Regions from separate parts of the Paenibacillus sp. FSL R5-0713 genome, predicted to be linked through region 1. Evidence: riboswitches for the same ligand, from Rfam matches in the RefSeq annotation. Region 1 holds a riboswitch; each other region holds the start of a gene.
The links. Region 1 has a riboswitch for cyclic di-AMP ahead of MKZ12_RS00530 (C40 family peptidase). Riboswitches for the same ligand answer to the same signal wherever they lie in the genome.

Region 1 (10,555 bases):
TCGCAGATTGGAAGACACGGTTACAGGGACAGCTTCCATCTGGCTCTCTCGAGGAGACAATCGGATTATCGTTATTCCTGGTGCGAACGGGCAAGTAGTGCCTGAGATGCTGGAAGAAGCGGATACGGTAAAAAGCCTGACTGCAGCCGCAGCGGTGCTGCTACAGCTGGAGATCCCGCTGCCAGCGGTTACCCGCGCCGCCCAACTGGCGGCTGAAGGCAGCGCACTGGTGGTGCTCAACCCGGCTCCCGCGGTGCCGGGTCTGCCCCAGGAGCTCCTGCGGTGCGTGGACGTTGTCACGCCGAACCGCAGTGAGCTTGCCGTGCTGACCGGCCGGGATCATCTCCGGCCGGAAGACCTGGATGCGGCGGTCGCAGAGCTCGCCGCATCCCTCGGGGCCGCTGTCGTCACGACGCTCGGCCCCGAGGGGGCTGTGTACGCGGCGGCGCCTGGTGGCCGCGTACAGGCAGGGCGTGCCGGCGCATGCCGTGCGCCCGGCTACGCCGTAAGCGCCGTCGATACGACCGGCGCTGGCGATTGCTTCAACGGCGCGTTGGCGGTAGCCCTCGCGCGCGGTGAGACGTTGGACGCGGCCGTAGGCTTTGCCATGGGTGCGGCCGCGTTATCCGTGACGAAGCTCGGCGCCCAGTCCGGGATGCCGTCCGCACGTGAAGTGGAGGCCTTTCTGGCCGAGCATGCGGCAGATGCCTAATCAATAGCATAACAAAGAGGCTCTTATTCTCCCAAAAGGGGATTAAGGGCCTCTTTGTTATGTGTGTGCAGAGATTACTTCTTCTCTGACAGCCACATGGCGATATTGGCAATCTCTTCATCCTGCAGTTTGCCCTTGAAGGAAGGCATACCGCCACCTTTACCTTTGACAATCGTAGTGTAGATCTTCTCCAGATCATCCTGGCTGCCGATGTTTGCTAGAGCAGGTCCTACGCCACCCTGAAGCTGATCCCCGTGACAGGAGATACAATTGGCTTTGACCAGTGCTTCAGCCTGTCCGGCATCCAATGTGACTTCCGGCATGGTAGGCTTGGCTTCTTCAGCCACTTCTTCTTTCCCTGGAAGCGTAAACATTAAAACAATAGCTAAAGCGCATGCTGCAAAAAATACTCCGCTCATGATCCATTTGTGCATCCCTTATGTCCCCTCCAGAATGAAAGATCATCTAACCTGAAACTATCCATATCATTATAACGGAACCTGTACTGACATCATAGCATTTTGTGGGAAATTTTTGAACTAATCACATAACAAGGCGCAAATTTGGTTGTTTTGCAATGGATTTTAATCACGAGGCCCTTCATAAACCATACAGTGAAAGGGCTTCAAGCCGCTTGGGGTCTGTCGTTCGTATGTATCCTGGGTGACAAATCCACTCTTTAGATAGACTTGAATGGCACGAGCATTCCAAGTGAGCACTTCCAGATCGATCTCATTCATCGGATTTCGGCGAATGGCTTCCTGTACAATGGCCGTGACAAAAGCTGTCCCTTGCCCCTGACCACACAGCTCTGGATGCATGCCGAGGCCAATCCGGGTTACCCCTTGAAGTGGGAAGTATTGAGCAAATCCACATATACGATCGTTCTGATCCAGGACAATCGCATATTGCTCCTGCCGCAGCTGTGCATCTCCGAATTCCACTTCCAGCGCTTTCATCTGCTCCCAGGGGAGCCAGCTGTAGATATTGTAAGGCGGATCATACTGCCAACTGCAGATGAGCTCCGCATGTTCTTCTCGCATGGGTACAACGTGAAACGTTACGGGGGCTTCCTTCATACACCTGCATGCTCCTTTCCTTGAAACAGAACTCTCTGTCCACTCTACAAAAGAGATATTCATTTAGCAAGTCTCTCTTACCAGAAAAAATATGAAACAAAAGTTCCGGTAATTCCGTTTATATTATAACAGGATGGGTAAAAACATCATAAGGGCACGGACGAACGAGGACAAAATGAGCCTGTTGATGTTGTAGGATAGCCCCGAGCGTAACTTGCAATATGAATCAGGATGGAAGCACAAAAAAACCGCCGGATACATTCCTGCGGAGAATGTACCGGGCGGTTCTGTTATGCTTCTTGCTTCGTTACAGTATGGTTCATGGTTACAGTATCATGTTGCTCAGCTTGTCCCTAGTCAAGGGCCAGTGATTCATACGCGTCCGTGCTCATAATCCGTTTAGCGCCAACATAACGATTGGCCCAATAGCTTTCACTCAATGCACTGATCGTAACACCTTTGGAAGAAGAAGAGTGTGCGAACTTTCCATCCCCTACAAAGATTCCTACATGGGATACGCCTTTACCTGTAGTATTAAAGAATACCAGATCGCCAGCTCTCATTTCCATGCGGGATACGGAATCGCCCATGTCGAATTGGGAACTGGATTGGCGTGCCAAATCAATACCCAATTTGTCGAATACATACCGTGTAAATCCGGAGCAGTCAAAGCCGTTAAGCGTTGTTCCCCCACTTTTGTATGTAGTTCCCATTGCTGAATCAATTACTTTATCCATTTTTGAATCTGCGAATGCGCTACCTGCACCAAGCGATAATGCGAATGTGATGCTAAGTACAGCTGCGGTTAATTTCTTCTTGAACAAGAGATATTCCCCTTCCAACGCCTGCGAGGTTAGCTTAAGGATTCGGTTGAAGGTCCCCTATGATCCCTCTGTAGCAAGATCAATTCACCCATAACTGGTTCCCCCGCTTCCCAGGTGCCAGGAATTTGGCTATGCTAGTTATGCACCTGCGAAATCAAGAAATGACGATTTAATTTTAAGTAGTTACAAATATGAATGTAAAGATTACAAAGTTGTTACTAAAAACTCACTGCGATTATTGTAACAGAGGAGTACGTCTTTGGCAACGTTTAGCAACAAAATTAGCAAAAAAAACCTCGACCTTTGACGGGGAAAGGTTGAGGTTTGCCTATTTATAAGTACATAGCAGGCCATGAGTTTAACATGTGATGGTAACAATTTTTAAACTAAATGCTCTCACCTTTGGATACTTTGGACTGCCACAATCGGAAATGGCTGCATATTTTCCACAGACTCAATAGACATCTGGCAAGTGGATACGTCTGTTGTAGTATAAGTCCGGTAAGTCCCGTTAATAACCATGAGGCTGAAGTGAATGCCCCAAAGACGAGTAAGTGGACTCCGCCCAGCAGGAGAGCAATGCCGATAACGGCGATGAGATGACGCAGTGCAATCCAGAGTGCTTTGAGGGTGCCGTGAGCCCCGCCTTCTCCTTCTGGTGCCGACACACCGAACTGCATGTAGAGCATGACATGGTGGATGACCCATCCATATACAATCCAGGCAGCAACATAAGGTATACCAGGCAAAAGTAATTGAAGGGAATGAAATCCGTCCATGAGGATCGAGTAGAGCTTCGGTATGAGCCAGTAGGCGGGCAGAAGTATCAATAATGTACGTATGGTGTGCAGCAGCAGCATCGGTTTCCACAGTTTTTTGATTCCACGGACGAATGGGATGCGCTCTTCTGTAGAATTAAAGTGCTGAAGTGAGTAGAGCAGTCCTGCCTGAATAAGGGGGCTGATCAACATGCGAACCAGCAGCATGCCCCCCAGAATCCATAGATAACGATGAACCTCCGGATGGGTAGATAGGTTAAGTTGGCTTTCCATTTTGAACAAAAGTGTACTCAGTTCCCCGGCATCAGAATCTGGATAGCGCAGGAGGAGTGGGATGACTGCCGATTGTACCATTCGATAGAAGAAATATCCCCAAATGAGTTGATAAAGAAATAAGAGTGCCGCAATGAACATATGCTGACGGACGAGAAACCAGCCTTCACGTATTTTCGCTTTCACCGTATCCACCTCACCATGACAGACCTCCGAATATGGCTTCTATTAGTTTGGTTACACTCATGCTCCAGCGGGACTTCGTCTGCTCATCCAGTCCGGATTTTAGGAAATTGTTCATATGGCGGTTCTCCAGCACGATCGTGTACAGGGGATCGGTCATGGCCCAGGCTACGGGGGATGTGTGCGTTAATTTATAGGTAATTCGATCTTCTATGCCATCCCATTGCTTGGTGAGGGTATGTCCGTCTTCAAAAGCAATGCGAACAGGAACGGCGTTGTAATCACTGCCTTTTTTGACGATCGTCACGGATGACTCGTACCATGTTTGACCGTCTTTCTGTACAGGCGTAACACGAATCTTCTCTACAGCAAAGTCAGCCATTCCATTACCGTAGACGTATTGGTCAAAATAATCAGACCAGGACGTGCGGGTCACTTGTTCCACAACGTTCTGAAAATCTGCCGAAGTGGGATGTTTGAAGCGGTACTTCTTCACATAGGTAGAGAGAATGCGTTCCATCTTTTTTGTGCCGACTTGATGTTCAATACCAAGCAATACAAGCTTGCCACGTGTGTAGACATTGGCTGCATACTCATTCTGTGAATCGAACTTCCAGGATTCTTGTGTTAAGGATGAAGGAGACGTAATCAGGCCCGATTGTACCGGCAGATTCGGAATCAATCCGTATTCCTGCTCCATCAATTTGTCTTCTGCATAAGAGGTGAACCCCTCATCCAGCCAGGCTTCCTCGAATTCGTTGCTGGCAACCATGCCGTAGAAGTACTGGTGTCCGATCTCGTGGACTACGGTACGTTCCAGGTCATAACCTGGAGTAGTGTCATCGGCTCCAAAGGCCGTTACCAGCGTAGGGTATTCCATACCTCCAGCACCGTTCCCCGCTTTGGGTGGAACAACGATGGATAAGGTAGCATAAGGATACGGGCCAAACCATTTGCTATAATTGGATAGAGCGGCCTTCGCGGCGTAGAAATAACGTTCCTTCAGATCCTGATGAGCAGGATCCAAATATAATTTGATTCGTACACCAGGCACATTGGGTGCAGAGAAGGGTTCCTCGGCGTAGACAAAATCCGGTGAAGCTGCCCAGGCGAAATCATGCACATCATCGGCATAGAATTGATAGACTTTTTCTCCGTTCTTCACCACGGCTTGTTGTGTCGGAAATCCGGTAGCGGCAACTTTGTATGTTTCAGGCACCCGAATACGCACACTATATATACCGAAGTCGGCGTAAAACTCTGAATTGCCATGGTATTGGTGCAGATTCCAACCTTCCGTTGTCCGTCCGCGCCTGCCCACAGGTTCATAGGCACTTAATTTGGGAAACCATTGACCTGCCATGACAAAATCATCAGCAGTTCCCATCCGGGCAAAAATCTTTGGCAGATTCACTTGGAAGCGGGTGTGGAGTGTAATGCTTTCTCCGCCTTTGACGGGTTTGGGTAAGCGTACTTTAATGAGGGTGGTGTCCTTGATATTTCCGTCATCTGGTTGCACATACTGCATCCGGTGCAGCAGAGAGAGCCCGTCCTCCGTTTTCATTTCGGTAATATTCATGGAGCCATAACCGTTGGTAGGCATGACATCACCCCGAAGCTTTCCGCCGGATTCCTTCATAAAGGTGGTGTCAGCAGAAGAGAAGGCGTTGGGATACATATGAAAGTAAAGCTCGTTGACGGTTTTTTTACCTGGATGTGTCCAAGTAATCGTCTGAGTCCCTTCCAGTACGTTCCCTTCGACCAGTTTTACATCCATGTGATATTCCACAACACGGTTGCTGTACACTTCGGCAGTAGGGGTCTGTACACTTTCTGGAGGTGCTGGGGTTGGGGACTTTGCCTTAGGCTTGCCCGATTCCGGGGCAAGTGTTGGCAATTCGGAATGAGTTGAGTGAGTATAACCCAGAGTGATCCATATCCCTCCGGCCAGCACACACAGGGCCAGGGATGCGGTGAGCCAGCTCTTGGCGCGTCGTGGAATCATCGATAAATACCTCCCGTTGACAAGCATCTACAGCATGTATATGTTTGCAATGGGCCGATTATTAGTTAAAATATTTGTATCAACCCTTGGAGGCTATAAACATGGACCAAAACGAGCAAAACGGCAAAAAGCAGATTGCCTTGAATATCGTTAGTGCAAAGAGCAAGCATAAAGGCTTCGGTGCAGGCTCCATTGATCTGAATAACCTATCTCCGGTCATTATTGACAATGGTGAAGCCAAAATTGATATTGGTGCGATGCATGCGAAGAGTAAAGTGGAGCGCAATATCAAGTTCTCGACGAATCGTGAGGATGTACCCAACGGTCGCCAAGTATGGCTGGTGTGGGTAGCTGTGGATCGCACGGAAGAGGGACAGTTGTATGGTGGAGCAACAGCATGTGAGATGTGGATCGATACAGAAGCGAGACGCGGATGGAAACTGCTGGCGGAACATGTGAATCGCATGGATTATGCCATGAAGCGCCGTTTCATGCTGGATGAACTGGGGCCGGAAGATCGGGCTGCACTCAAGAAGCTGTTGATCTCACACAACGAAGAATGGTGGAATGCTTCTCCGGATGAATTGAAAGAAGCACTCGCTTAAGGCAAATCATTCAACACCGTATAAAATCAAAAAAAGCAAAAGGACCCTTGACCGTAAAGTTCGGTTTGGGGTCTTTTGCTTGTGTATGATCTGTATTCATCGAACTGAATAATTATGAGTTTTCATCCGAAGTTAATTTCCAAATGCCCAATATAACGAGAAGTTACGAGTGACGCAACTAAGTCATCGTGCATTTGCGTCATTCTACCCACCAACGTTTGAAATCTCCCCACCAGGAATGTTTCTCTTCCTGTATGCCTTGTTGATTCTGTACCTCACGGGTCTTCTCATCTTCTCCAGGATCCGAATCATCCGTCGTACCGTGGCAGACCTCTGTGGGTTCAGTGCCATCAATAAAAACTTCCAGTCGTTTCTCTTCGCAACCGTTGCCTGCCAGCTTACCGGATTCCGGGTCGATATAGACACTTACGACGTGATCAGGAACAGTGAAAATTTTGGGTGGTACGCTCGCAAGCGCCTGCTCTGTGAATTGGGCAAAGATTGGTGCCGCGCGGCGGCCGTCCGAAGTCGATATGGCTTTGCCTTGGTCATATCCAACCCATACGGCGGTAGAAAGTTCTGGTGTGAATCCAACGAGCCAGGCATCCGTGTTGGTTGTGCCTGTCTTTCCGGCTACCGGACGTTTAATTGTGGCAGATACCCGGTTACCGGTTCCTCCATTTTCGAATACACTTTCCATTAATCGAGTTAGTACATAAGCTGCCGCAGGTTCCACAACGGTCTCAGCCTTGGTTTGAGGCGATTCATAGAGTACACGTCCTGCTGCATCCGTCACTTGCAGAATGGCGACAGGCGGCGTCCGTTGTCCGCCAGCAGCAATGACGGAAAAGGCCGACGCCATCTCCAGCGGGCTGACAGGTGACGTTCCCAGTGCGAGAGAAGGTACGGCGCTCAGGTTGCTCGTAATACCGAGGTTTTTTGCCATACTCACAACCTGCTCAGGACCGATCTGCATAATGGTGTTCACCGCATAGATATTGTCTGAAGCGGCGATCGCTTGTCTAAGGTCAATCTCACCCAGATACTTGTCTCCGAAGTTGCCGGGTTTATAGGTCTTACGGTCATTGTCGTAGTGAAATAGGGTAGGTTCACTATTAAATATGGATGCACTGGTGAGTTGCTTGGACTCCAGGGCAGCCAGATACATAATAGGTTTAAACGCCGAACCTGGCTGGCGCGTTGTCGCCAGTACATGGTTAATCTGATTGGTGCGGTAATTCTTGCCGCCCACCATGGCTTTAATGTAGCCTGTCCGAGGGTCGATGGACACCAGAGCTGTCTCCAGCTCACTTTTGGCATCCATACCCTTCGCTATCGCGTCTTCCGCTGCTTTTTGTACACGCAGATCCAGTGTGGTGTAGATGTTCAATCCCCCATGATCCAGCATCGCTTCACTGATTCCCAGTTCTTTGATGGCCAGATTCCGGATATAGTCGCGGAAATACGGGGCACTTTCCACCGTTTTACGTTCGCTTTCCGGTTTGAATGCTAGCATTTGCTCATAAGCTTTATCCGCCTCAGCTTGGGTGATCTTGCCGATATCAGCCATGGCATTCAGCACAATCTTCTGCCGGTCTTTGGCGTTTTTCATATGGTTATAGGGTGAATAGTAGGTTGGTCCTTTTGGGATTCCTGCCAGCATAGCGCTCTCTGCGAGATCCAGCTGTTTGGCGGATTTGCCAAAATACATTCGCGAAGCTGCTTCGATTCCGTATGCACCATGCCCATAATAGATTTCATTCAGATACATCTGTAGGATTTCATCCTTGCTGTATTTCATCTCCAATTGCGCCGTGTACATGGCTTCTTTTGCTTTGCGAGTCCATGTTTTCTCATGAGATAAATATAGATTGCGCGCCAGTTGCTGGGTCAATGTACTCGCGCCTTGCGACATCTGCATATGTTCGAGGTTAACGAGCACGGCCCGTCCCATTCCCTGAACGTCAAAACCGTAGTGATTATAGAACTTGCGATCCTCTACAGCCAGAGTGGCGTTGACGAGATTCGGAGCGATATCCTCCAGTTGAACCGGAACAGAGTCTTTGCCACCGGCGGAGAAGGTAGCGATCACTTCCCCTTGACTGTCCAGCAATCGGGAATTCCGATCAGAGTCTGCGAGGGGCAGGCTGGTTGCGTACAGGTAGACCAATCCTGCAGCGGTAGCAAGCATGGCGAGCACGGCGAGCAGAGACAGGTTTTTAATGAATTTACGTACACGGAACCCGCGTTTGCGGGTCTTTTGATTTGGCTTGGTCATGGAACGGGCTCCTCTCTTTTCTTCCAGTATGGGACTTCATTGGCAGGGATATTCAATCAGGTACATAAGCAGACAAAATGTAGCGTTTTCGCCGGAAAAACCGTTTTGCAGTATAAACGTCAATCGCGTATAATGCAAAAGGGTAATGAAAAGGTAAGATTCGGCACAAGATACTAAAGCGCGTAAGGACGAACAGACGAATGGTCATTGATTCATTGATTAGTCAGACGCTCTGCACGCTCTGGTCAATTTAATCTATATAATGAAGTGAACCGCGGACTTTTCCCGCAGGCCAGCAATCATAACGTGATATGGCGCCGAACGCTGGACGTGCTTGGGCGAACCGATTATAGTGCATCGCACTTGATCGGGTATGGCTGATCATTAACTTTACGGAAAGAAGGTAGAGATTATGGAATTGTGGTTTACGGAGAAACAGACCCCGGTATTCGGGATCACCGCGAAGATTAAGCAGACCTATGTCACAGAGAAAACCGATTTTCAAGATTTGGCCATGGTAGAAACCGAGGAATTCGGTAACATGTTGCTTCTTGATGGCATGGTGATGACGACCGTAAAAGACGAATTCGTATATCACGAAATGGCGGCACATCCTGCGCTGAACACTCACCCGAATCCGAAAAAAGTTCTGGTTGTCGGTGGCGGCGATGGCGGGGTCATTCGTGAAGTGATCAAGCATGCTGCTGTAGAAAAAGCAGTTCTCGTCGAGATCGACGGAAAAGTCATTGAATACTCCAAAAAATATTTGCCTGAAATCGCCGGCAAGTTGGACGAGCCTAATGTTGAAGTGCTTGTCAACGACGGCTACATGCATATTATTGAACATAAAAATGAATACGATGTGATCATCGTAGACTCTACAGAGCCTGTAGGTCCGGCTGCTCCATTGTTTGAGCGCGGTTTCTACCAAGGTATCTATGAAGCGTTAAAAGAAGACGGAATCTTCGTTGCCCAAACGGACAACCCGTGGTTTAAGGCGGATCTGATCCAGAAGGTGAACAAAGACGTCAAAGAAATCTTCCCGATCGTACATGTGTACGGCTGTAATATTCCAACCTATCCAAGTGGTTTGTGGACATTCACGATGGGTAGCAAGAAACATGACCCGCTCAAAGTGGATGAGACCCAACTCCCGGAGATGGATACCAAGTATTACTCTCCGCGTCTGCATAAAGCAGCATTTGTACTTCCTAAATTCGTGGAAGATTTAACGAAATAAAGGGGAAATCATTAATGAAACTGGATCAAGCTTATTCAGGAAACGTATTTATTTGCAGCTCTGAGGATTATGAGAACTCGAAAGCAGTTATCTATGGTATGCCCATGGATTATACTGTCAGCTTCCGTCCGGGTTCCCGTTTTGGCCCATCTCATATCCGTCAAGCATCGGTTGGACTCGAAGAGTACAGCCCATATCTCGACAAAAGTATCGTAGACATGACGTACTTTGACGCTGGAGACTTGCTACTGCCTTTCGGTAACGCGGGACGCAGCCTTGATGTAATTCATGAATACATCGGCAGTCTGCTTGCTGATGACAAGTTCCCAGTTGGTCTCGGTGGCGAGCATCTGGTTACTTGGCCAGTCATCCAACAAATGTACAAGAAATACCCGGATCTTATCCTGATTCATATTGATGCACACGCAGACCTTCGTGAAAATTATGAAGGCGAGCCATTGTCTCACTCCACGCCAGTGCGTAAAGCAGCTGAGTTGATGGGTGGCCAAAACATCTATCAGTTCGGTATCCGTTCTGGTTCCCGTGAGGAGTTCCAGTATGGTCGCGAGAACATCAA
Region 2 (10,555 bases), 2.2 Mb from region 1:
TCGCTCCTGCACATTCGCGGAGCTTACGATAGTTCTATTGTGTGCAGGATGTGTACTGGTTAAACATTTTTTTGTTGAAAAGGGTATGAAAAACCTCAGAATGCACAGTCTAATGCCAAAGGTATCCAGACAGCCATGAATCTGCATCCGATACCTATTTCATGAAGGAGTGTGTATCCCATGTATAAGCTGCTGACCGCTTCGGTAGCCTTGTTAATCAGCTTCTATTGCCTTACCATGCTGCCCCATGTCGCTTATGGAAAAGCAGCCCCGTCCCAGAACAGTCCATCCATGCTGCCTGTGACCGATGGAGATGCTTATCGCTCAAGTCATCATGCCTTTGCAGCACCAGTTATCCTGCTCGATGTAGGCCATGGCGGTATTGACGGCGGTACGTCAGCCCAGGGTGTGCTGGAAAAAGATATCAACCTCGCCATTAGCCAAAAAGTCTATCTCCTGCTTCGCAGCAAAGGTTATGCCGTTATCATCAATCGACTTGGTGATTACGCCCTTAGTGACGACAACCGCTGGCTGAACAGCCGCTCGCGTCATACCAGAGATCTTGCCCAACGTAAGAGCCTTAGCGAAGAAGTAAGTACGGATATCGTGGTCAGCATCCATGCGAACTGGAGTCCCCGATCGTCTGCACACGGCCCCGTGGTATTGCACCAGAAGGAAGGCAGAAGCTATCTGTTAGCCCAATCCATCCAGGACGCCATGAACCAATTGTTCAAAACGGAGCACGGAGTCGTGTGGGGCAAGCCCTTTTATTTATTGAATTACGTGAAGCAGCCAGCCGTCATCGTCGAAACCGGATTTTTGAGCAATGCCGAAGACCGGACCAGAATGAGTGACCCCGCAGAGCAAAAACGAATCGCAGAGTCTATTGCGAGCGGCATTATTTATTATCTGTCGGTAGTGTAGGGGTAGCGTGCCAGTTCCACACTTCGCGCACAAGATCGCCAATACCTACAAACTCAACCTGACCCTGCAGACGGGAAACGGATTCACGAACTACAGCTGATGTGTTCATCCCGCTATGTCCGACATGACCAATAACAACACAGGTCTCCTTGTCGATTGCACGACGAGCTGCCAGATCCATTTGCTTGCGAATGTGTTGCTTGGAGTTCTGATCATCCAGGAAAATGTCATTACCTACAGGTGGCATGTTTTTGGATATGGCCAGTTCCCCCACCACGGAGCGAAAGTTCGTACGGCTGTCTACAAAGAATAGGCCCCGCTCCTTGCATACATCGAGCACAATGGACATGATGCGTTTGTCCGAAGTAATTTTGGAACCCATATGATTGTTCATGCCAATTGCGTAGGGCACATCATCAATCGCTTTTTCCACGCGTGAGCGGACTTCCGCATCTGTCAGATTGGATGTGATTGCACCCGGGCCCAGCCATTCAGGTCTTCCTTTCTTGGGTTCCATGGGCATGTGCACAATCACATCCATCCCCTTTTCATGTGCAGCTATCGCATCTTTCTTCGTTGTTGGCAAAAAAGGCATGACTGCTACCGTAAGTTTAATTGGCATTGCCAAGATCTCTGCGGTACCTTTCATGTCGTTACCAACATCATCGATGATAATCGCTAATCGTTTATGATTCGATGTGGACTCTGAAGCTGCCGCTGTTGGCCCTCCTGCCGATATCCCTGCGCAAATTACTATCAACAATACCATGCAACCTGCAATGAATCGAAAATGCTTTCTATTTTCCATCATCATGACTCCCTCCCCGTAAGTTTCTGTGATTTCATTGTTTGATAATGAAGGGGGGAATATGTAAGCCAATGCCTTCCTTAATCACAATATCCCCACCACTGGAGACCTGTATCTTCAGGGAACCACGCCATCTCCCCGTTTTCACCTTTACAATCAGACAAGAAATGTCATTGAAGTGCTAAAAAAAGAGATTAATTAGAAAAAATACTGTAATTTGTCAGGTTTTCAGTTTGGCAATTATTTAGTAGAATCAACAAATGAAAGAAGTTAATGTGTTTCATTTCTTTCCTATACTTTTTGGAAGGGGGTTTTGAAAGGGTTTACATAAAATAAATGCCAGACTATCAGCTCTTTTTATTTCCCTGGTCACGGTTTTTCTAACTAACCATTTACCATTATCGAGGAGGATGAAAGTAGTGAAATTCAAATTCAAAAAAACGATCAATGTTTTATTGGCCTGTTTAACAGCACTACCCCTGATGTTAACCCCGACACAAGTTTCGGCGGCAAGTGATGCCAATATTAATTTATCCTCGGAAAAACAACTGATCAAGGGCTTTGGCGGTATTAACCTTCCCGCCTGGATTGGTGATCTGACTCCCGCTCAACGTGAGACTGCTTTTGGTAATGACCAGAATCAGTTAGGCTTTTCAATTCTGAGGATCTACGTCGATCCAGATTCCAATAACTGGTATCGTGAAGTTGCCACAGCGAAACGGGCTATTGAGAAGGGAGCTATCGTATTCGCCTCCCCATGGAATCCTCCGAGCAGCATGGTGGAAACGTTCAACCGTAATGGAGATACCAATGCCAAACGTTTGAAATACGACAAATATGCCGCATATGCGCAACATCTGAATGACTTTGTAACCTATATGAAAAATAACGGCGTAGATCTGTATGCCATTTCTGTGCAAAATGAACCGGATTACGCGCATGACTGGACCTGGTGGACTCCACAAGAAATTCTTCGTTTCATGAAAGAAAATGCCGGGTCCATTCAAGGTACCAAAGTCATGGCACCTGAATCCTTCCAGTACTTAAAGAACATATCCGATCCAATCCTGAATGATCCGCAGGCACTTGCCAACATGGACATTCTGGGAGCACACACGTACGGAACCCAGATTTCGAATTTTGCCTACCCTCTCTTTAAGCAAAAAGGAGCCGGTAAAGAACTGTGGATGACTGAGGTGTATGTTCCAAACAGTGACAACAACTCAGCAGACCGCTGGCCTGAAGCACTGGAGGTTTCCTATCACATGCACAATGCCATGGTGGAAGGTGATTTCCAGGCCTATGTGTGGTGGTACATCCGCAGACAGTATGGTCCGATGAAAGAAGATGGTACCATAAGCAAACGCGGATATAATATGGCCCATTTCTCCAAATTTGTACGTCCTGGCTACCTGCGAGTCGATGCAACGAAAAATCCGGATACGAACACATTTGTCTCAGCCTATAAAGGGGATAATAAAGTAGTCGTCGTGGCAATTAACCGTGGAACTTCGGCCACAAGCCAAAAATTCGTTCTGCAGAATGGTAATGCCTCCACGGTGTCCTCATGGGTTACGGACAGCAGTCGCAACCTGGCAAGCGGGGCCTCGCTTACCGTATCCAATGGAGCCTTCACCGCACAACTCCCCGCTCAGAGCGTAACAACATTTGTTGCCAACATTACTGGTGGGAATAACGGCGGAAATACAGGCAGCGGCACTACTTATGAAGCAGAGACCGGAACAACACTTACGGAAGCTGCCATTGAAACGATCTACCCCGGTTACACAGGCTCCGGGTATGTCAACTTCAATGCAATGACTGGTTCAGCCATTCAATGGAACGCTATTAACAATACGATTACTGGCACCAAAAATGTAAAGTTTCGTTATGCGCTGGAAAGTGGAACACGTAACCTCGACATTTTTGTTAACGGAACCAAAGTTATCAGCAATGAGCCCTTTCCAGCAACGGGAAGCTGGTCCACTTGGGTTGAAAAAACAATACAAGTTCCCATGAACACCGGGACCAATACCTTGAAAGTGGTTACAACGGGAACGGAAGGACCGAATATTGACAGCATTAATGTTACCGCAGCACAATAAAACATTCCGTATGGTTGATGTTAGGATAATATCAAAAAATGCAAACAAAAAAGACTCCTCATGCGTTAGCTTGAGGAGTCTTTTTATTCGATGCGGTCGAGAGGACTCGAACCTCCACGGGGGGTTAGCCCACACGGACCTGAACCGTGCGCGTCTGCCAATTCCGCCACGACCGCATATTATATCTCCGTGATTAATCTCGGCGACAAGAAATAATATATCATGCCCAATCTATCATGTCAACACTGAAAATAATAACATGAAAGCCCGAACCAGACATGCTTGTCCATTCGGGCTTTACCTTCAACTAATCATTTGGTTCATCAAAAAGGAGTCATACTACAGCTTGGAAGGCCAATTGCCATACCAGGCATAACCGCCTCTTCTTTCTTTATCAATGTCACTCAATTTGTATTTAACTACCCCGTCTCGTCCAATGAAAATGGGTCTATCCGTTCCTATTTCATAGAAGCGTGCCCAGATCGGTGCTGCTTTGGAATCAGCGATAATCTTGCTATCACCATTTGCCCTTTCATACTTGTAACCCGTAATTTTCACCTTGTTAAACCAGTCCTCTGCTCCTTTAATGGATGCGGTAATTTTAGCGGTAGCAGGCCTTGTTTTCAGAAATTTAACAATCGTTACACTCTCTCCAGCTGTCAGCGATGGTACTTCGTAGATTCTTGCGCTCGCTGGTTTAAGGGAACTGGAATCATGTTGTTGTCCCCATGCTGTAAGCTTCCCGCCTGAGACGACCTGAGTATTCAGAATCGCCTCCACACCTTTGGCAACTGAATTTTTACTGCGATTAGCAAGTGTACTGTCGATAAATGAGAAATCACCTTTGCGTGTTGCTACTTCATCGAGCATGATCATTACATTAATCATTGCATCATCATTGTAGGTAATATGCTTGTGATATCCAGAGCTTTGGTAGACTTGTGGCCATCCGCCGTTTGAATACTGCATATTGATCAAAAAGTTGATTCCTTTAATTGCAGCTGTGGAGTAGCGTGGATCATTCGTCTTTTTAAATTCCTTCGCCAATCTTCTAATTTCTGAATATGTAGCCTTGTTGTCAATCGTGGACTTCGCCCACTCTCCACTTGTTTGTTTATAATCTTTTCTCCAACCTCCATCCGGCAGTTGGTTCTTCAAAATATCTGAAATACTCGCTGTAGTACCCGATGCATCAGCAGCAGATACCGTCCCTACAGGGAGAACTGCGATTCCAACTGTTGAGAACACCATAGCGCATGCCAGGACAAAAGTAATTATTTTCTTTGCTTTCAAATGTAACACTCTCCCATGTTCATTGTAATAACATCCACAATTCTACCTTACCTATAACGCCCGTCCTTAAACCTCCTTAATTTAAATATATAACATAATAAAATCTATTTTTATCCAATATGTGGATTGGATAATCAGATGATATGCAAAAAATCAATTATTGTCAATATATGCAACTTAATGAATATAATCTCTCAAATTCTACATAACGGATAGTTCTTTTAACTCATGACAAACTTATTTATTTATCCAATTTCGTCTCAAACGAATCAATAATGACGTTTTTGTCATCAATGATACCCAAACTTGACGCCTTCTTTCATATAAAATCGTTAATTCCGCTAACATTGAGGTATTACGAAGGGGTTTAAAAGGGTTTGACAATTACGCATTTATGCAATATAGTTTCAAATAGTTACAAAAACTTAATTATTCATTGCCGAGTTTCAGGTTTGAAAACGGGGGAACCATTTTGGGTGAATTATTCTTATACATAGGAAATATAGGGAACCTTCTACCGAACCCTTAGCTAACTCCGTAGGCATCGAAGGGAGAACATTGATTTTGAAAAAACTGATTATCTCCATTTTTGGAGCGGCTGTACTATTTACATCCGGGGCAACAAGCACAGAGGCAAGCAGTATTAACTCCGTAGTGAACAACATGACAGGTATTCCTTACAAGTGGGGTGGCACGACTCTGGCCGGGTTCGACTGTTCCGGGTTTATGAGATATATTTTCAATAAATACAGCATTGAATTGCCACGTACTTCGCAACAGCAAGCCAAAGCAGGTACTCCAGTAGCCAAGAGCAATGTTCGGACAGGTGATCTGGTGTTCTTTAACACAACAGGCAAAGGCATTTCACATACAGGTGTTTATATCGGCGGCGGACAATTTGCACATGCATCCAGCAGCAAAGGGGTAAGCATCACCAAAATGAGCAATCCTTATTTCAATGATCGTTACGTAACAGCACGTCGGGTAACTGGACAGTTTATGTACGATAAAATGTTAGGGAAAATGTAGGGATAATATCAAAGAGGAGGCTCCGGATCAACCGGAACCTCCTCTTTTGTTTGATTTCCTCTTTAGGAGGACAGTCCTTGGACTACCTCCATCTACACTTAATGCAGCGCCTTCTGCACTCGCATCGCGCCCTGGGACAGGGCATGTCCGCCTCCTACAGCTCCAGCCACAGCAACGGTCTCCATAATCTCCTGATCTGTAGCGCCCTTGGCACGTGCTTCTTCTACATGATAGAAGGTACATACCTCATTGTTGGCGAACAAGCCAATACCAAGCGCGATGAGCTGTTTGGTCTTCGCATCAATCGCCCCAGGTTGGAAGCATTCTCCGGTAAACTCATGATACGACTTCACCACACCTGGCAGCACATCACTTAATGCTCCAATCTGATCCTTGTAGGCATGAACTTTATCATTCATCAATGTCATGTCTTGCAGCACACCCTCTCGGCTATAGTTACAGAATTTCTTCACTGTACCTATCTTCTCTCCCGAGTGAGTCAATTATGCCAAGAAATCATGGTAATTCCAAACATTTGTACGCTCATACTTCTGACATAATGATCGTTGTTACTCACCAAGTGGACTTTGCCGGGGTTCGCTGAACAACTGATAGCGGTAACCACGATCCAACTTGACGACACGTCGATTCTGACGACGGATAAGTACCTGCTCGCCATCCCAGGCAACGACAATCCCGGTTACATCGTTCGATTCGAGCTCGTCCCGTACTACTCTGACTTTCTCACCTGACAGACGCAGGGCGTCCAATTCTGTATCACTAATCATGTTCATGGCTCCTATATTCCAAATTTATTTACAAAAAGAGACCTAAATGAAAAGTCATTTAGGTCTCACGTGACTGTATTGGACTGTCATGTCATTCGAAATTATGTCCCGACTGAAAGTTACCGCTGCGCGTGCTCTTTGCTGTCGTTCTTCTCGAACCAAAAATCAAGCACTTTGGCGGACATCACACGTTCTTCAAGGTACTCCACTTGATGCGGTGTAAATTGTTCTTTCCAAGAGAAGGACAACTCTTCGCATAAGCCTACAATCGTCAGTAATTCTGACCAGGCAACATAGCGTTTGTACCAGAAAAATTGAGGATGTTCAATCATATAGGGATAAAGGTCATCGAATTCCGTATGTTTACAATCCAGGGCACGTTCAAAATGAACTTTCGATTCCGCCAGCTTATCATTAAAGAATTGTTCTGTTGCCGGTTGGTTCCCCATGGTGTTGCCTCCTCTCCCTAACATAACCCCATTATAAATGAAATTAGCGGCCATGCAAAGGCATAGTTCAAAAAATAGGCCCTATTCCTTTAAAATGTCACATTTCGTTATCGTCAAATTGTACCGTCCCATCGTTCAGGGAACGAATGCGTACCAAGGCTTCCACCGGAATCCCCTGTTCACGAATCGTTCGTGCCCCTGCCTGGAAACATTTCTCTACCACAACACCGAATCCGACGAGTTCCGCACCGGAACGCTCAATGATTTTGATGACGCCACGAGCGGCATCTCCATTGGCAATAATATCATCAATGAACAAAATACGGTCATTCTCATGAATAAACTCGCGAGATACCATAATGTCAGTTACAATTCCTTTGGTAAAGGACGGTACGCGTTCACAGTAAGCATCAGGATCAGCTAGAAGTGTTTTTTTGCGACGGGCGAATACAAGTGGCACCCCAAGTTCATAGGCCGCGGCAAACGCAACCGGAATCCCTGAGGATTCTACTGTGATTACACGGGTCACTCCACTTTCACGAAAACGGGCAGCGAATTCACGCCCCATCTCCATCGTTAATGCAGGATCAATCTGGTGGTTCAACAGACCATCCAGCTTCAATACTTGATCCGAGATGACAACACCCTCTTGTAAAATTCGTTGTTTCAATAATTCCATGATTTGACCTCCCAAGCCTATCCTATGAGGTAAAAGTATCATATATCTATCTATAAGTTCAAGCGAAATTGCCTGGACGCTGTCCTTCAGACGCGATTCAAGCCAAAGCTCATGATCGATTGTCATGACTTTCGTGGGTCAAGCATACCTTGTACCATGGTACCCGCATGTCCAAACTATACAGGGTCCTGAGAGGGGAAACACATGAAACAGGCATTTCGGGTGCTGCAGATCGCATTTACATACATCGGAACGGTTGTCGGAGCCGGCTTCGCTACAGGGCAGGAAATTTTGCAGTTTTTTACCCAGTATGGCAAATGGGCCACCGTCACCATAGGCTTATCCACCATGCTCTTTGTCTGGTTAGGTACCAAAATGATGCTGATCGCCCACGATACCGGATCCCGCTCTTATGAGGATCTGAACAAACATTTATTCGGCCACAAGGCGGGCAAATGGATCACTTGGGTGACCCTTCTCATTCTCATTGGCGTGAACAGTGTCATGCTTGCCGGAGCAGGTTCCGTTTTTGTCGAACATCTCGGTTTGCATTATCAGACCGGTCTAATCGTCACACTTGTAGGGACATATCTGCTTCTCGGTCGGGGCATCCAAGCTATCCTTCAAATGAATAGCATTGTCGTGCCTATGATGCTCCTGTTATCTCTGCTCATGATCACAAGTACCATCCATCATCCGGGAGCTTCCCGATTCATCACACTGACGACAGACTCAAATCCTATTCAAGTATGGCTGTCTCCACTGTTGTACACTTCATTTAATCTGGCGTTAGCTCAAGCTGTTCTGGTGCCTGTAGGGAACCAGATTCGTAGTCGGAATGTGCTGAAGTGGGGCGGAGTATTGGGTGGAATTGGCGTAGGTTTCATGCTAATGGCAGCCCATTTTGCCATGTCGGCACAGATGCCCGGCATCATCCAATTCGAAATTCCGATGGGCAGCATCGCCTTTCAACTTGGATGGGCAGTACAATCTGTATATGTATCCCTTATTTTTATGGAAATATTCAGTACGTTTGTTGCGGATATCTATGGCATGACCTTGCAACTCAGACAACATATACGCGTTCATCCCCGTTTCATTACATTAACCATTATGCTGCTCTGTTACTCACTCAGTCAGTTTGGATTCAGTTCTCTGCTATCTATCCTTTACCCTATCTTCGGAAGTATGGCACTGTTCTGGGCAGCCAAATTGGTATTAAACCGCTGGGGTACATTTCGTGGACGCAAAAATATATAAACATGCTTATGTACTTCATGAATATGTGCATACGTTTGCTTCATAACCACAATTCATCACTCATGCGCACACCTTTTGCATGAAAAAAAAGCCGCTGTTTAGCACAGCGGCTCGCACTTTTTGTTCTCTCTTTTAGGTCTTGCTGGGAAACTGTAGATACATCTTCTTCAGCTCATTGACTGATCTGCCGAGCGAGTAATGTGTTTTGGCTTTTTCACATGCTGAACGGGCAAGTTCATAACGATAAGCCGGATCCAGCATCACCTTTTCAAGCGCTTCAGCCAGTGCAGAAGGATCTTCTGCCGGTACAAGCAACCCATTGCTACCATTCTCGATCTGTTCGGGTATTCCACCTACATCCGTACCCACAAGGGCAAGACAACTCAGCGCCGCTTCAGCGAAAACGGAACCAAATGCCTCTGCTCGTGAAGGAAGTACAAAAATATCAAAGAATGGCATGAATTCCTCAGGGTGCAGTGTGTAACCATAGAAAATGGTCTCATTATAGATCCCTAATCGCTGCGCCAATTCTTCCAGATCAGGACGAATCGGTCCATCTCCAATAATATGTAACACATAATCATGACCTCTGCCCTTCAGTTCCGCACAGGCTTTGAAAAGAATATCCAATCCTTTCGCCGGAACAAGCCGACATACCGTCACCAGCTGTGGTATCGCATTATCATGAGGAATCGGCTTAAAGCGCTTCTCATCAAATCCATTGGGAATCACACCGATGACATCAGGTTCCTTCACGTAGGGAGCCAGATAACGACGGAACGAGTCTGACACCGTCAAGAGACGCTCTGCCTGATGTTCCAGTTCACCATATATCGCAAGCAGGAATCGATGCTCCGGTCCGTCCGTTTCAATGCGTCCATTAAGGATTAATTCTCGTTCATAACTGGAGTGAATCGTCTGAATGAGAGGTGTATCCGGGAAGACCGTTTTCATCGCAAGTCCGGCAATGGGGTGGTGAGCATGAATCAGATCATAGGGCTTCTGAATACGCAACTTGGTCCACCATAGATAATCACGATAGGTTTGAATATATTTTTGGACAACAGGACTATCCTGATATTCAGTCCAGTCAAACGTTTCGAAATGAACTTCCTCCCTGCCCTTGTTGCGAATCCGCTTCGGCAACGAGAACAGATCCATTTCCCACCTTGGGGTTGTAAATCTCTCTTGCATATACGGAATCATAGAGGATACACCTC
Region 3 (10,555 bases), 1.5 Mb from region 1:
GTTCTGGGCTTCCTGTCCCGACATTTCCATTTTCATCTCTTGATAGATCATCATTGGATCTTTGATAATATCCATCTTGAGCGATGTTTTAACCTGTTGATCCTGGGACTGTTCACCCGCATCCAGTTTCAGATTCTGATCAATGTTTGCTTCAGTTGTGAAGCTTTTCATTTCTTTCGTTGCTGCATTGGTTTTGGTAATCAGTTCGTCCAAAGTAGGGATCTTTGTTTCCTGCTCTGCAGGTGTATTGCCCTCGTTGGATGTTTCGTTGTTAGTGGCTGGCGGCGTTGCTGTATTATCTGTGTCGTTACCGCATGCTGCCAAGCTTACTGCTAATAATGCCCCGATAAATAATGTAGTCCACTTCTTCAAGTTGTTGTCCTCCCAAATTAGATATGATCTGTAGTCATTACCCAATTATTTCCGTTATTAATCATAAAAATCGATCTTTGATCTCCGGGGTAGGCAACATGCATGCTTCATCCTTGCCAAACCAGCGATAACGGTTGCGAGCAACCCAGTTATAGACTGCATTGCGAATAAATTTCGGTACAATAATGAACACATATAACAATGGATAAGGAAACTTCAGACCTTTAGCCAATCGCAGTGCGGCCGTTGAACGTGTATAGTATTTTCCATTCTCAATCAGAACAAAAGTATCCATACTGTCTGTCGACAGGTTACCCTTTACCAGCAGTTCCTTGGCCACATCCGATTGGAGCGAAGCAAAATGATATTTCCCTTCCGGGTCACGTTTGATAATCCATTTGGTTAAGCCCTGGCAGAAGTGACAGACGCCATCCACCAGTACGATGGGATGTCCCTGATGCACATCCGTTTGATTTGCTGTCATATTGGCTGCCTCCTATTGTTGCGGTTAGAGTAACTTACCCAATCTGAGCAATCTTGTTTCCTAATTCTAAAAATATTACTGAAAACCGCTCTTTTTGAACACGCATTGTTAGGAAGTATAAAGAAAAAGAGCGCAGGCATTGTGCCCACGCTCGTATCTTGTCCGACAATTACTCAGCAATTGCCTTTTCCATCCATTGGTCATCGATCATTTGTTGATGCAGGTCACTTGCCCACTGGTCCATACATTTGCAAATGAAATCTTTGCGACATACTGGACAAGGCGTTTTCTGCAGACGGCTGATATTGGTCATCTTCCATTCCGGAGAACGGGAGTAGAATACACGGCATTTTGTACCGTCTACCAAATTCATTTTGAATTCGTACAATCCGTCTTCCTTGTTACCATAAGCTAGTTCTAAATCTGCAATACGCGGTCTATAAGACATGGATATCACCTGTTTAATTCAAATTTGGTTCATGCAATGACACTACTCAGTACTAAGTTATATTAAAGAAAATTCAGTTCAATGTCAACTCGCGCATGTCTACCCGCCAAACAGAATATCCAGAATCGTCCCTACCTGCCCTTGTTTTTTACCTTTCAAAACATCCGGATCAAATACTTCAACATAGCCGCAGGAAGCACAAGCCACGAACAGGTAGTGGTTATGCTGTATATCGAACATCTTGCTCAGGCCTGCTCCTGACATGGAAACTTCCTTAATGTTACAATCCGTGCCCCTGCATTTTGTACATACAAATCGGCGCTCGATCATCTCTTCAATACTCATCTTCGTTCCCCCTTTATGGAATGTGTAGCATGAAGTGGGAGTGCAATTATGTAAAAAGTACGCGATTGGACATCTGATCTCCTGCATCCTGCCCTTATATTATAATCAACACAAAACCCTGCCGATGGCCAGCAGGGCTTTGTACTCAAACGAACGAACATCAGGTATCTGGGATACCCTGCTCTATATGTCCCCCTTTGATTGGGGGAGTCAGATCTTAGACTACGTTTAATACAACATCAATATTGCCACGTGTCGCTTTGGAATATGGACAGAAATCATGTGCCTTGCGAGCCAGATCTTCTGCTTGACTGTGGTCCACACCAGGCATACTCACGTCCAAGCGAACAGATAACTGGAAACCGTCATCCGCAGGGTCTTTACCAATGGATACGTTACTTGTAACGACCACATCCTCCAATTTCACGCCTGCTTTGCGCGCTACATTGGCAAGGGCACTTTCATAACATGCTCCATATCCAGCGGCGAAGAGCTGTTCAGGGTTGGTACCTTCACCACCGGAACCTCCAAGCTCTTTGGGCATTTTCAGATCATGTTTAAGCATGCCATCCGAAGAAGTGACCGAACCTGTACGTCCACCTTTAACTGTCGCTACTGCTGTATATAAAGCTTCCATTCAGAATCTCTCCCTTATCCGTATAGTTTTAAATGCCTTCAATTCAATTTAAACTTCTGGCTCAATTTGAAACGCATTTTATATCTTTATCAGCTTTTACATCTTTATTATTTTCATGCATCTTATCCACATATCTGTATTTTTTCCGGGGTTGGGTAATATACAAAAGAGCATTTTCAAATTAGAACATATTTTTTGTGTTAATACATAAAAGTTGCACTAGACAAAAATTATTGAAGGAGTACAATGTAACAATAAACATAAAAATTTAGATATATCTTGAGCGGTTCGTCCCGCATCACTATTCCAAAGAGTCAGGTGATAAACGTATGAGTAAAAAAAATCCATTCAACGCTCCTTCAAGTGAATCATTGTCTACTGCAGGCATAGCCCCTTCACTCGGAGAAGCACATAGTTCCATGAAAGTACCGCAGAATGCGGCATGGTGGAAGAAATTTCTCGCTTTTGTAGGGCCAGGGTATCTCGTGGCCGTAGGTTACATGGACCCCGGCAACTGGGCAACAGATATCGCAGGCGGATCGCAGTTCGGGTATACTTTGTTATCCGTCATCTTACTCTCGAACATGATGGCCGTTGTACTTCAATCGTTGGCAGGAAAGCTTGGCATCGTCACTGGACGGGATCTGGCCCAAGCCTGCCGCGAACGCTTCAGCATGCCCGTTGTCGTCATGTTATGGATTCTGTGTGAACTGGCCATTGCAGCTACCGATCTGGCTGAGGTCATCGGTTCTGCCATCGCATTAAAGCTCTTATTTAACATTCCCATGTTGTACGGAGTTATCATCACCGCCGTTGATGTACTCCTGATTCTTGTACTGCAAAACAAAGGCTTCCGCGCCTTGGAAACACTCGTCATCGTGCTGATGGCCACCATTGCCCTCTGCTTCGGGATTGACCTGTTCCTGGCAAAACCGGATATGGGCGGTGTTCTCCATGGTTTTGTCCCAAATGTGGAGATCCTGCAGAACCCTGCCATGCTCTATATTGCCATTGGTATTATAGGAGCAACCGTGATGCCGCATAATCTGTATCTGCATTCTTCCATTGTGCAGACGCGTCAGATCGAACAGACACCACAGGGCAAAAAAGAAGCGATTCGTTATTCGACCATGGACTCTACAATCGCGCTAACACTCGCCTTGTTCATCAATGCGGCCATCCTGATTGTATCAGCTGCTGTATTCCATAGTGCCGGCATGACGCAGGTTGCCGAGATCTCCGATGCCTACCACTTGCTCACCCCCCTATTAGGGACTACAATCGCAAGTATCCTGTTCGGTGTGGCGCTGTTAGCATCAGGCCAGAATTCTACCCTTACAGGTACACTCGCAGGGCAGATTGTTATGGAAGGTTTCCTCAACATTCGGATTCCGGCTTGGCTGCGCAGACTGGTCACACGTCTGATCGCCATCATCCCGGCAGTAATTGTCACAGCAATTGCAGGAGAACACGGCACAGAAGAACTGCTCATTTTGAGTCAGGTTGTACTGTCTCTTCAATTACCTTTTGCGGTAATCCCTCTGGTCATGTTCACGAGTGATAAAAAAAGCATGGGTGCATTCGCTAACAAATTGTGGCTCAAAATCATCTCATGGGTCATTGCCGCAATTATCGTTGTGCTGAATGTATATCTGATCATTCAGACGATCCGGTTATTCTAATCTCGTCATATCGACTAAACATCAAAAAGGCTGATCAACTCCGGTATTCAATACCAAGTTGATCAGCCTTTATTATTGCAGTACAGCGAGGTGTTTCTTTTTGTAGTAAAACTCCGAGCTCTAACAAATAATCATCTATTCCTGATCCGGCACCAGTAAAGGCAGGAGTTCATCCAATGAATCCACAGTCCAATCCGCACGTTCGTCATCCGATCGGTCTGGCTGGAATCTTCCGTACCCCTGCATAATTCGAATCGTACGCATGCCCAGCTTCCGGGCAGGAATGATATCGTTATCAATCCGATCCCCGATCATGACGGCTTCCTCCGGTGCACAACCCGCCTGTTTCAGGGCTACAGCGTACAGCTCTGGATCTGGCTTGGACACCCCTTCTTCAGCCGAGCATGCCAGAACATCAACATACTTTCGCAGTCCGTAACTCTCCAGTCTTTCTTCCGTTCCAGGACTCTGATTGGCGATAATGCCAATGCGATAATACCGCGACAACTGCTGAAGAACGGAATCCGCTGAAGGAAAAGGTCGTTCAAGATCTTTTTTAAACTTCAGCTTGTCCTGAATCTGTTTCTGATGTCCTTCATCTTCAATGAATGTGCGAATTGCCACTCTCATGGGCCATTGTTCATATTTCTGATAACAGTTCGCGAACAATTCACGTACCGCCTCAATCTTCACCGGATACCCCAAAGCACCGGCTTCGCGAACGAACTGTCCGATAATATCATCAACGGGGTCCCATTCATCCACTAGCGTATCTCCAACATCAAAAAACAACCACTTCAATCCACCCACATCCGGCACGCCAATTCCTCCTTGTAAGCCACAGGCAATCTAAAAGTTCGTGTTCAAAAAGTCTGGTTTTCAGTATCGAGAAGATGGAATGAAGCTAGAAATGGAGTAGCGGAGCGTAGGGAAAACTACGTGAGCAACGGACATTTCGGCTGAATTTCATATTCGATGCTGATGATGCCGCTAGGCATCCTTCGTAATCAAAAGCGGACTTTTTGAACTACCTTTAAAACCATAAAAAAGAAGACTCACCATCATGCACGAGTCTCCTCAAATTTCCGTTTATCGATACATTCAATTATAACAGGCACCTTACACCTGAGCAATCTCAAGCTATGACATTACCCATTGAGGAGAAAGCCGACTTCCCCATTGAGTGAATATACAATCCGGTCTGCACCCATTCCCCGATAGATCCCCTTCGGATGGCTTTGCTCCGTAATGACGCATAGGGATTTTGATGTCCACGATCGACAGATCTGTAAATAACGACAGGTCAGATTCAGGCTGTTCTCGAAAATAAACACGTTACCAACGCTTGCCTGCGGCAAAAACCATTTTTGAGCTGCAGCCGTATTCATGCGAATGACATGTTCTACTCCGATTCTACGGAGTCTGCGCTCTTCCCCTGCACTGTTGGTTAGAACGGCAAACGGCATTTTTTTGTACATCAGCAATTTGATAAATTTGCGTCCTGCTTCATTAGGAGCAGTCACTAAGATCATCTCAGTATCCATCATTCGTTCCTCCCTTGGCGTGAAAAGACAACAAAAAAGAAGCGTGGGGGACCAAGGCCTCCCGAACGCTTCTTAAAGAATCCATGGCGAAAACGCCATGAACCAGCGTACGGCTTGTTGCCTCTCCCTTTAACGCTTACGAGGTTAGCTGACGGATTCGGGCGCGAGAGTCGCCCTATTTCCGGCTGTCACCGGAAAATTCACCCCTTGAATGCCTACTGTCCTGGACAGCGCATTCCGTTGGTTCCCCCGTTTCCCATTCATGAATGAATGGAAACTCAGCGATTAAAACATCGTTCGTATATCTTAAGTTAAGATCGAGCGATATTATCGTTTGTTTCGTTTTTCAGGTACAATTTAGTTTTAAATTGAAATTACGATATGAATCATACACCCGTGCCATGGCAGTGTAAAGTCCGGACAGATCACCGAATCGGCAGATTTTCGCCATTATTCATATATAATAACGCTTACAATACGGTTATACGCTATCCACCTCGTCAAGGCTATCTAATTCTCACTCTGGCGTAAATCACTTCGCAATTCATTCACGCATTCTGCACAACTTGCCAGTTTTGATTCTTTTAACATCATATTAGTTTTGCATTATTTAATTGTAACCAATATAATGAAAGGTATCAGATGATATCATGGAGGCGATTGAGATGACAGTCTACGATTACAAAGTGAATACCCTTCGCGGTCAAGAAGTTGAAATGTCCGACTACCGTGATAAAGTGTTACTGATTGTGAATACGGCAAGCTCATGCGGACTTACACCTCAATTCAAAGGTCTGCAAGAACTGCAAGACAAGTTCCAGGATGCGCCATTTGAAGTCCTTGGATTTCCAAGCAACCAGTTTGCCCAGGAAAAAGGTTCTTCCGACGATATCGCGGAGTTCTGTCAGATGAATTATGGCGTGAGCTTCCCTATGTTTGAGAAAATTGATGTGAATGGCTCAAGTGCTCACCCGCTCTTCCAACACCTTAGCAAAGAAGCACCCGGCCTGCTCGGCTCCAAAGCAATCAAATGGAATTTCACCAAATTCCTTGTGGATCAGAACGGACAGGTAGTTAAACGTTATGCTCCCAAAACAACACCTGACAAGATTGAAGAAGATATCAAGAACTTACTGCAAAAATAGTACATCGGCCACCCTTAGCCGGAAGGTAGAGCACCATTACCCCCGGTAATGGATGGCCTTTTTTCAACTTCTGGTACCAGACTGTTCAAAAAGGCAAAAAAAGAAGCTTTCCATTAATGGAAAGCTTCTTCTTCATCGTTCATATGATGCGGTCGAGAGGACTCGAACCTCCACGGGCATACGCCCACTACCCCCTCAAGATAGCGTGTCTGCCATTCCACCACGACCGCATGTCGTAAATAATCGGCAACAGAATTGATTATACAGGGTTCTGAAATAAAAGTAAAGTATTTTTTAAACCTTCTTTTTTAGCTAGGCATTTTCCTCAAAAAACGCATATTCTCGTCATGTTTACCCATGAAGTGCATATTATTAGATTTGATCCCCTCTTTTTCGGTAAGAGCCGATCTTGTTGATTCATTTATATATAGTCCTTTCTTATATATAGTCCTCCCTGCACTTCGTCACATAAATAACATAATAAGTTATATAAAATGACACAAATATTAAATATCAGAATCTATTCATTAAATTTAACGGATACTATTGACAAAAAGCGGACGTTTATGGGATGATAACTATCATATAATTCGGATTTTCAAACATAAAGTTAGCAAAAAGGAATATAAATGTCATTTAACATGACATTTAACGAACACAGGAGGCGAATGATTGTGAACCGTGGGAATAAGCTGCTCGATTATGTCAAACTGCTTGATTCCTCTATTCAGGTTGGAGGGTTTACCCATTCCTTCGGCATGGATATCCATATCAGGGAGGGTACCATTCGTAATGCTGAAGATCTCGAATCATTCATGCGTTGTCAGTTGCATCCCAGCATTGTTCGTCTTGAAGGCATGGCCATCAAAGGCATCTATACCGCAGCAGATCACAAGGATACATGGCGGATAGCTCTGATCGATAAACTGGTCCATGTTCAGCGAACTCCTGGAGATCTCAGAGAACAAGCTGCCGCCATGGGAAAACGATTGATCAGACTGGCACGCGCTCTGCACCCCTGGATTGATTTTAGCCAGCTCGAACAGATCTTCGCCAAATATGATTCGGTTGGCTGCCTCTCCACTGTTCACGCCTGGATTAACCACCACCTCGACATCCCGGTCGAGGAAGCGGTCCTTGGTTACCTGCATTCAGCCATGAATGCCTGCATAACCGAAGCCTCCAAAGTCATTCCCCTGAATAACGATATAACCAAAGATCTGATGGTACGCCTGGCCACAGATCTGGAGACTGAATGGAATACCGTAAGCGCCTCGGCTGCGGATGGACTGGCACAGCCAACCTCGATGTCCATGAAATCATTTTTCCCCAGTTTCCATATGCTTGGAGCTGGACTTCATGCCTACAGAGCCTAGTCCTCTTGCTCCACAAACCCGCCCCCTTCCCTTCATCAAACAAACTAAAAAACACGCCGGCAACCTCCTTGCCGACGTGTTTTTTGTCATTTTATTTGTTTATTTAACGTATTTACGCCATTTAACATCACAAAATACACTTTTTTCCGTCTTTTTTAATTGTTAGATGACGGATTTACGTATATAATGAAATATACAGCTCGCATTTCTATATATTCTACATGAAGAAAGGGCGACTGAATACTACATTCTAACCAGGGGTGAACCCTTTTGAACAAGAACAAGAAAAAACCAGTCACTCCGTTCGGATGGGCCATCAAACGACGGCTAACCGAACTACAAATGGACCAGAAGGCCTTTTGCGAACAGCACGGCATCCCACCCTACCGTTTATCCAATCTCATTCACGGCACACGCAAAGCAACCCGATTCAGGCACATGGTCGCTGATATTTTGGATATTCCAGATGAACTGAGATAAGATTTCTGTCAAAGGAGGGTCCCATCCATGAGACATGTTACATCCGATCTGGAGAGACTGTCGTTCCAGTCCATACGTCACCAACTCATCATCGTTGATCATAATTGGATCATTCACAGTTGTAACCGCGCCTGGCAACAGGGGCTCGGCCAATCACCACCATACCCGGATGCGAATATTAATCATGCACATTACCTGCATCTGACGGAAGCCTGGGCAATACGAAGCAAGAACACAAACACGGCACTTGTCGCACAGAATTTGAAAGAACGCGGAATACCCTTTAATCGAAATCATACATATGATATCTGCGTGTATACTGTATACAACGAAGAGAGGTGGTTTCGCGTGGAACTCACCCCTCTGTCTCACACGAATACAATTCTGGATACCGATCTAGCTTTGATTGCACACATGGATATTACCGAACAGAGGAAGACAGAACACCAATTGAAGAAGGCATTGTCTGAAGTGCGCACATTGCGTGGACTGCTGCCTATTTGCGCTGTCTGCAAACAAATCAAGGACGAAGAGGAACAGTGGACCTCCGTTGAGAATTATCTGGAGAAGCATACCCACGCCGAATTCACCCATGATATCTGTCCTGAATGCATCCGGCGGTTATATCCGAAATACTCGAATATCCTGGACAAGCGTTCCTGAAACCTAACTACTCAACACGCTAATTAACACTACACGGACAGATGATGTTCAAACTGCGACATATCCAGTTCCTGCGGTGTCCCATGCAGGGTGATGGTGCCTTTGTCCATGATATAGATATAATCGGCGGCACTCCTTACAAAATCAATACTTTGCTCCACCAGCAGAACAGAGAGGTCTCCCTTCGCCTTGAGCTGCAGAATAACCTGCCGAATGTCCTCCACGATAGAAGGCTGGATGCCTTCTGTCGGCTCATCAAGCAGTAACAACCCCGGACGTGAAGCCAATGCCCGGGCGAATGCCAATTGTTGCTGCTGTCCACCACTCAGATCCCCGCCCTGCCGTCCATACATCGTAGCAAGCACCGGGAACATCGCAAGCACATCCTCCGGGAACGTTTTTAATCCCGGAGCACTTGTCTCCAGACCAAGCAACAGGTTTTCTTTCACCGTAAGCTGCGGGAAAATCTCCCGCCCTTGAGGTACATAACCGATCCCTGCCCTTGCCCGCTTGGCTGTGTCCAAGGTGCATAACTCCTGATTTTGCCACTGAATACTGCCCTTGCGTGTTTTGAGCAGCCCCATTAATGTTTTCATCAACGTGGTTTTACCCACACCGTTACGCCCCATCAGACACACCACCTGTCCAGGCTGTACGTCAAGGTTCACACCGCGGAGCACATTGCTCTCCCCGTAGCCGGATTCAATTCGTTGCAGCGACAGCATGGTCATCCCTCCTTTTGCCTAGGTACACTTCTGCCACTTTCGGGTCTGCCTGCACCTCCGCCATTGTACCTTCCTTCAGCAGTTTCCCTTCATGCATTACCGTTACCTTGGCTGCGAACTCTCGCACAAACTCCATATCATGCTCCACCACCACAACCGAGCGTTCACGCGCAATCTCTTGCAGGAGTCGCCCTGTCTTGTGCGTTTCTTCATCCGTCATGCCTGCGGCTGGTTCGTCCAGCAACAACACACGTGGCTCCTGCAGAAGCAACATGCCGATCTCCAGCCACTGCTTCTCCCCATGCGATAACGCTCCTGCACGAGTCTCAACGCGATCTTGCAGACCAATCTGGAGGGTAACATGCTCCATGGCAGCACTCATTTTCCCATATCGACGAATACCGATGGCTTGCAAAGGGGAACGTCGAGTCTCCGCTGCCAGCGTCAGATTTTCCTGCACCGTCAGACCCGCGAAGATTGATGGCGCCTGAAATTTGCGTCCTACACCTTTGCGAACAATCTGGTGTTCTCTCAGTTTCGTCAAGTCCGCGCCATCCCCCATCTTCACCGAGCCGGACAACGGTTTGGTTTTACCACAGATCACATCCAGCATCGTCGTTTTCCCTGCACCATTCGGTCCAATCAGAAAATGCA

Region 2: it holds a riboswitch for cyclic di-AMP, as region 1 does, so the genes downstream of both, MKZ12_RS10545 (C40 family peptidase) here and MKZ12_RS00530 (C40 family peptidase) in region 1, are expected to answer to the same signal.
Region 3: it holds a riboswitch for cyclic di-AMP, as region 1 does, so the genes downstream of both, MKZ12_RS06995 (hypothetical protein) here and MKZ12_RS00530 (C40 family peptidase) in region 1, are expected to answer to the same signal.

What each region holds. Positions count from the first base shown of each region.
Region 1 covers NZ_CP150229.1:107,420-117,974, forward strand. Annotated here, with positions in the region: gene rbsK (ribokinase) at 1-712, shown strand, start outside; gene MKZ12_RS00520 (cytochrome c) at 787-1,146, opposite strand; gene MKZ12_RS00525 (GNAT family protein) at 1,297-1,791, opposite strand; gene MKZ12_RS00530 (C40 family peptidase) at 2,145-2,579, opposite strand; cyclic di-AMP (ydaO/yuaA leader) riboswitch at 2,619-2,756, opposite strand; gene MKZ12_RS00535 (hypothetical protein) at 3,002-3,853, opposite strand; gene MKZ12_RS00540 (M1 family metallopeptidase) at 3,864-5,855, opposite strand; gene MKZ12_RS00545 (YwhD family protein) at 5,957-6,460, shown strand; gene MKZ12_RS00550 (PBP1A family penicillin-binding protein) at 6,660-8,738, opposite strand; gene speE (polyamine aminopropyltransferase) at 9,151-9,978, shown strand; gene speB (agmatinase) at 9,993-10,555, shown strand, end outside.
Region 2 covers NZ_CP150229.1:2,291,860-2,302,414, reverse strand. Annotated here, with positions in the region: gene MKZ12_RS10570 (N-acetylmuramoyl-L-alanine amidase) at 181-924, shown strand; gene MKZ12_RS10565 (divergent polysaccharide deacetylase family protein) at 899-1,738, opposite strand; gene MKZ12_RS10560 (carbohydrate-binding protein) at 2,152-3,837, shown strand; tRNA gene MKZ12_RS10555 (tRNA-Leu) at 3,929-4,013, opposite strand; gene pelA (pectate lyase) at 4,177-5,139, opposite strand; cyclic di-AMP (ydaO/yuaA leader) riboswitch at 5,558-5,689, shown strand; gene MKZ12_RS10545 (C40 family peptidase) at 5,695-6,159, shown strand; gene MKZ12_RS10540 (carboxymuconolactone decarboxylase family protein) at 6,258-6,587, opposite strand; gene MKZ12_RS10535 (hypothetical protein) at 6,729-6,947, opposite strand; gene MKZ12_RS10530 (hypothetical protein) at 7,067-7,396, opposite strand; gene MKZ12_RS10525 (xanthine phosphoribosyltransferase) at 7,494-8,075, opposite strand; gene MKZ12_RS10520 (hypothetical protein) at 8,280-9,335, shown strand; gene MKZ12_RS10515 (glycosyltransferase family 4 protein) at 9,468-10,555, opposite strand, start outside.
Region 3 covers NZ_CP150229.1:1,589,982-1,600,536, reverse strand. Annotated here, with positions in the region: gene MKZ12_RS07030 (DUF6612 family protein) at 1-372, opposite strand, end outside; gene MKZ12_RS07025 (thiol-disulfide oxidoreductase DCC family protein) at 434-856, opposite strand; gene MKZ12_RS07020 (hypothetical protein) at 1,026-1,304, opposite strand; gene MKZ12_RS07015 (zinc ribbon domain-containing protein) at 1,404-1,649, opposite strand; gene MKZ12_RS07010 (organic hydroperoxide resistance protein) at 1,867-2,286, opposite strand; gene MKZ12_RS07005 (Nramp family divalent metal transporter) at 2,616-3,968, shown strand; gene MKZ12_RS07000 (HAD family hydrolase) at 4,104-4,787, opposite strand; gene MKZ12_RS06995 (hypothetical protein) at 5,117-5,515, opposite strand; cyclic di-AMP (ydaO/yuaA leader) riboswitch at 5,631-5,806, opposite strand; gene MKZ12_RS06990 (glutathione peroxidase) at 6,178-6,657, shown strand; tRNA gene MKZ12_RS06985 (tRNA-Leu) at 6,805-6,887, opposite strand; gene MKZ12_RS06980 (urease accessory UreF family protein) at 7,332-8,033, shown strand; gene MKZ12_RS06975 (XRE family transcriptional regulator) at 8,304-8,513, shown strand; gene MKZ12_RS06970 (hypothetical protein) at 8,541-9,176, shown strand; gene urtE (urea ABC transporter ATP-binding subunit UrtE) at 9,206-9,901, opposite strand; gene urtD (urea ABC transporter ATP-binding protein UrtD) at 9,879-10,555, opposite strand, start outside.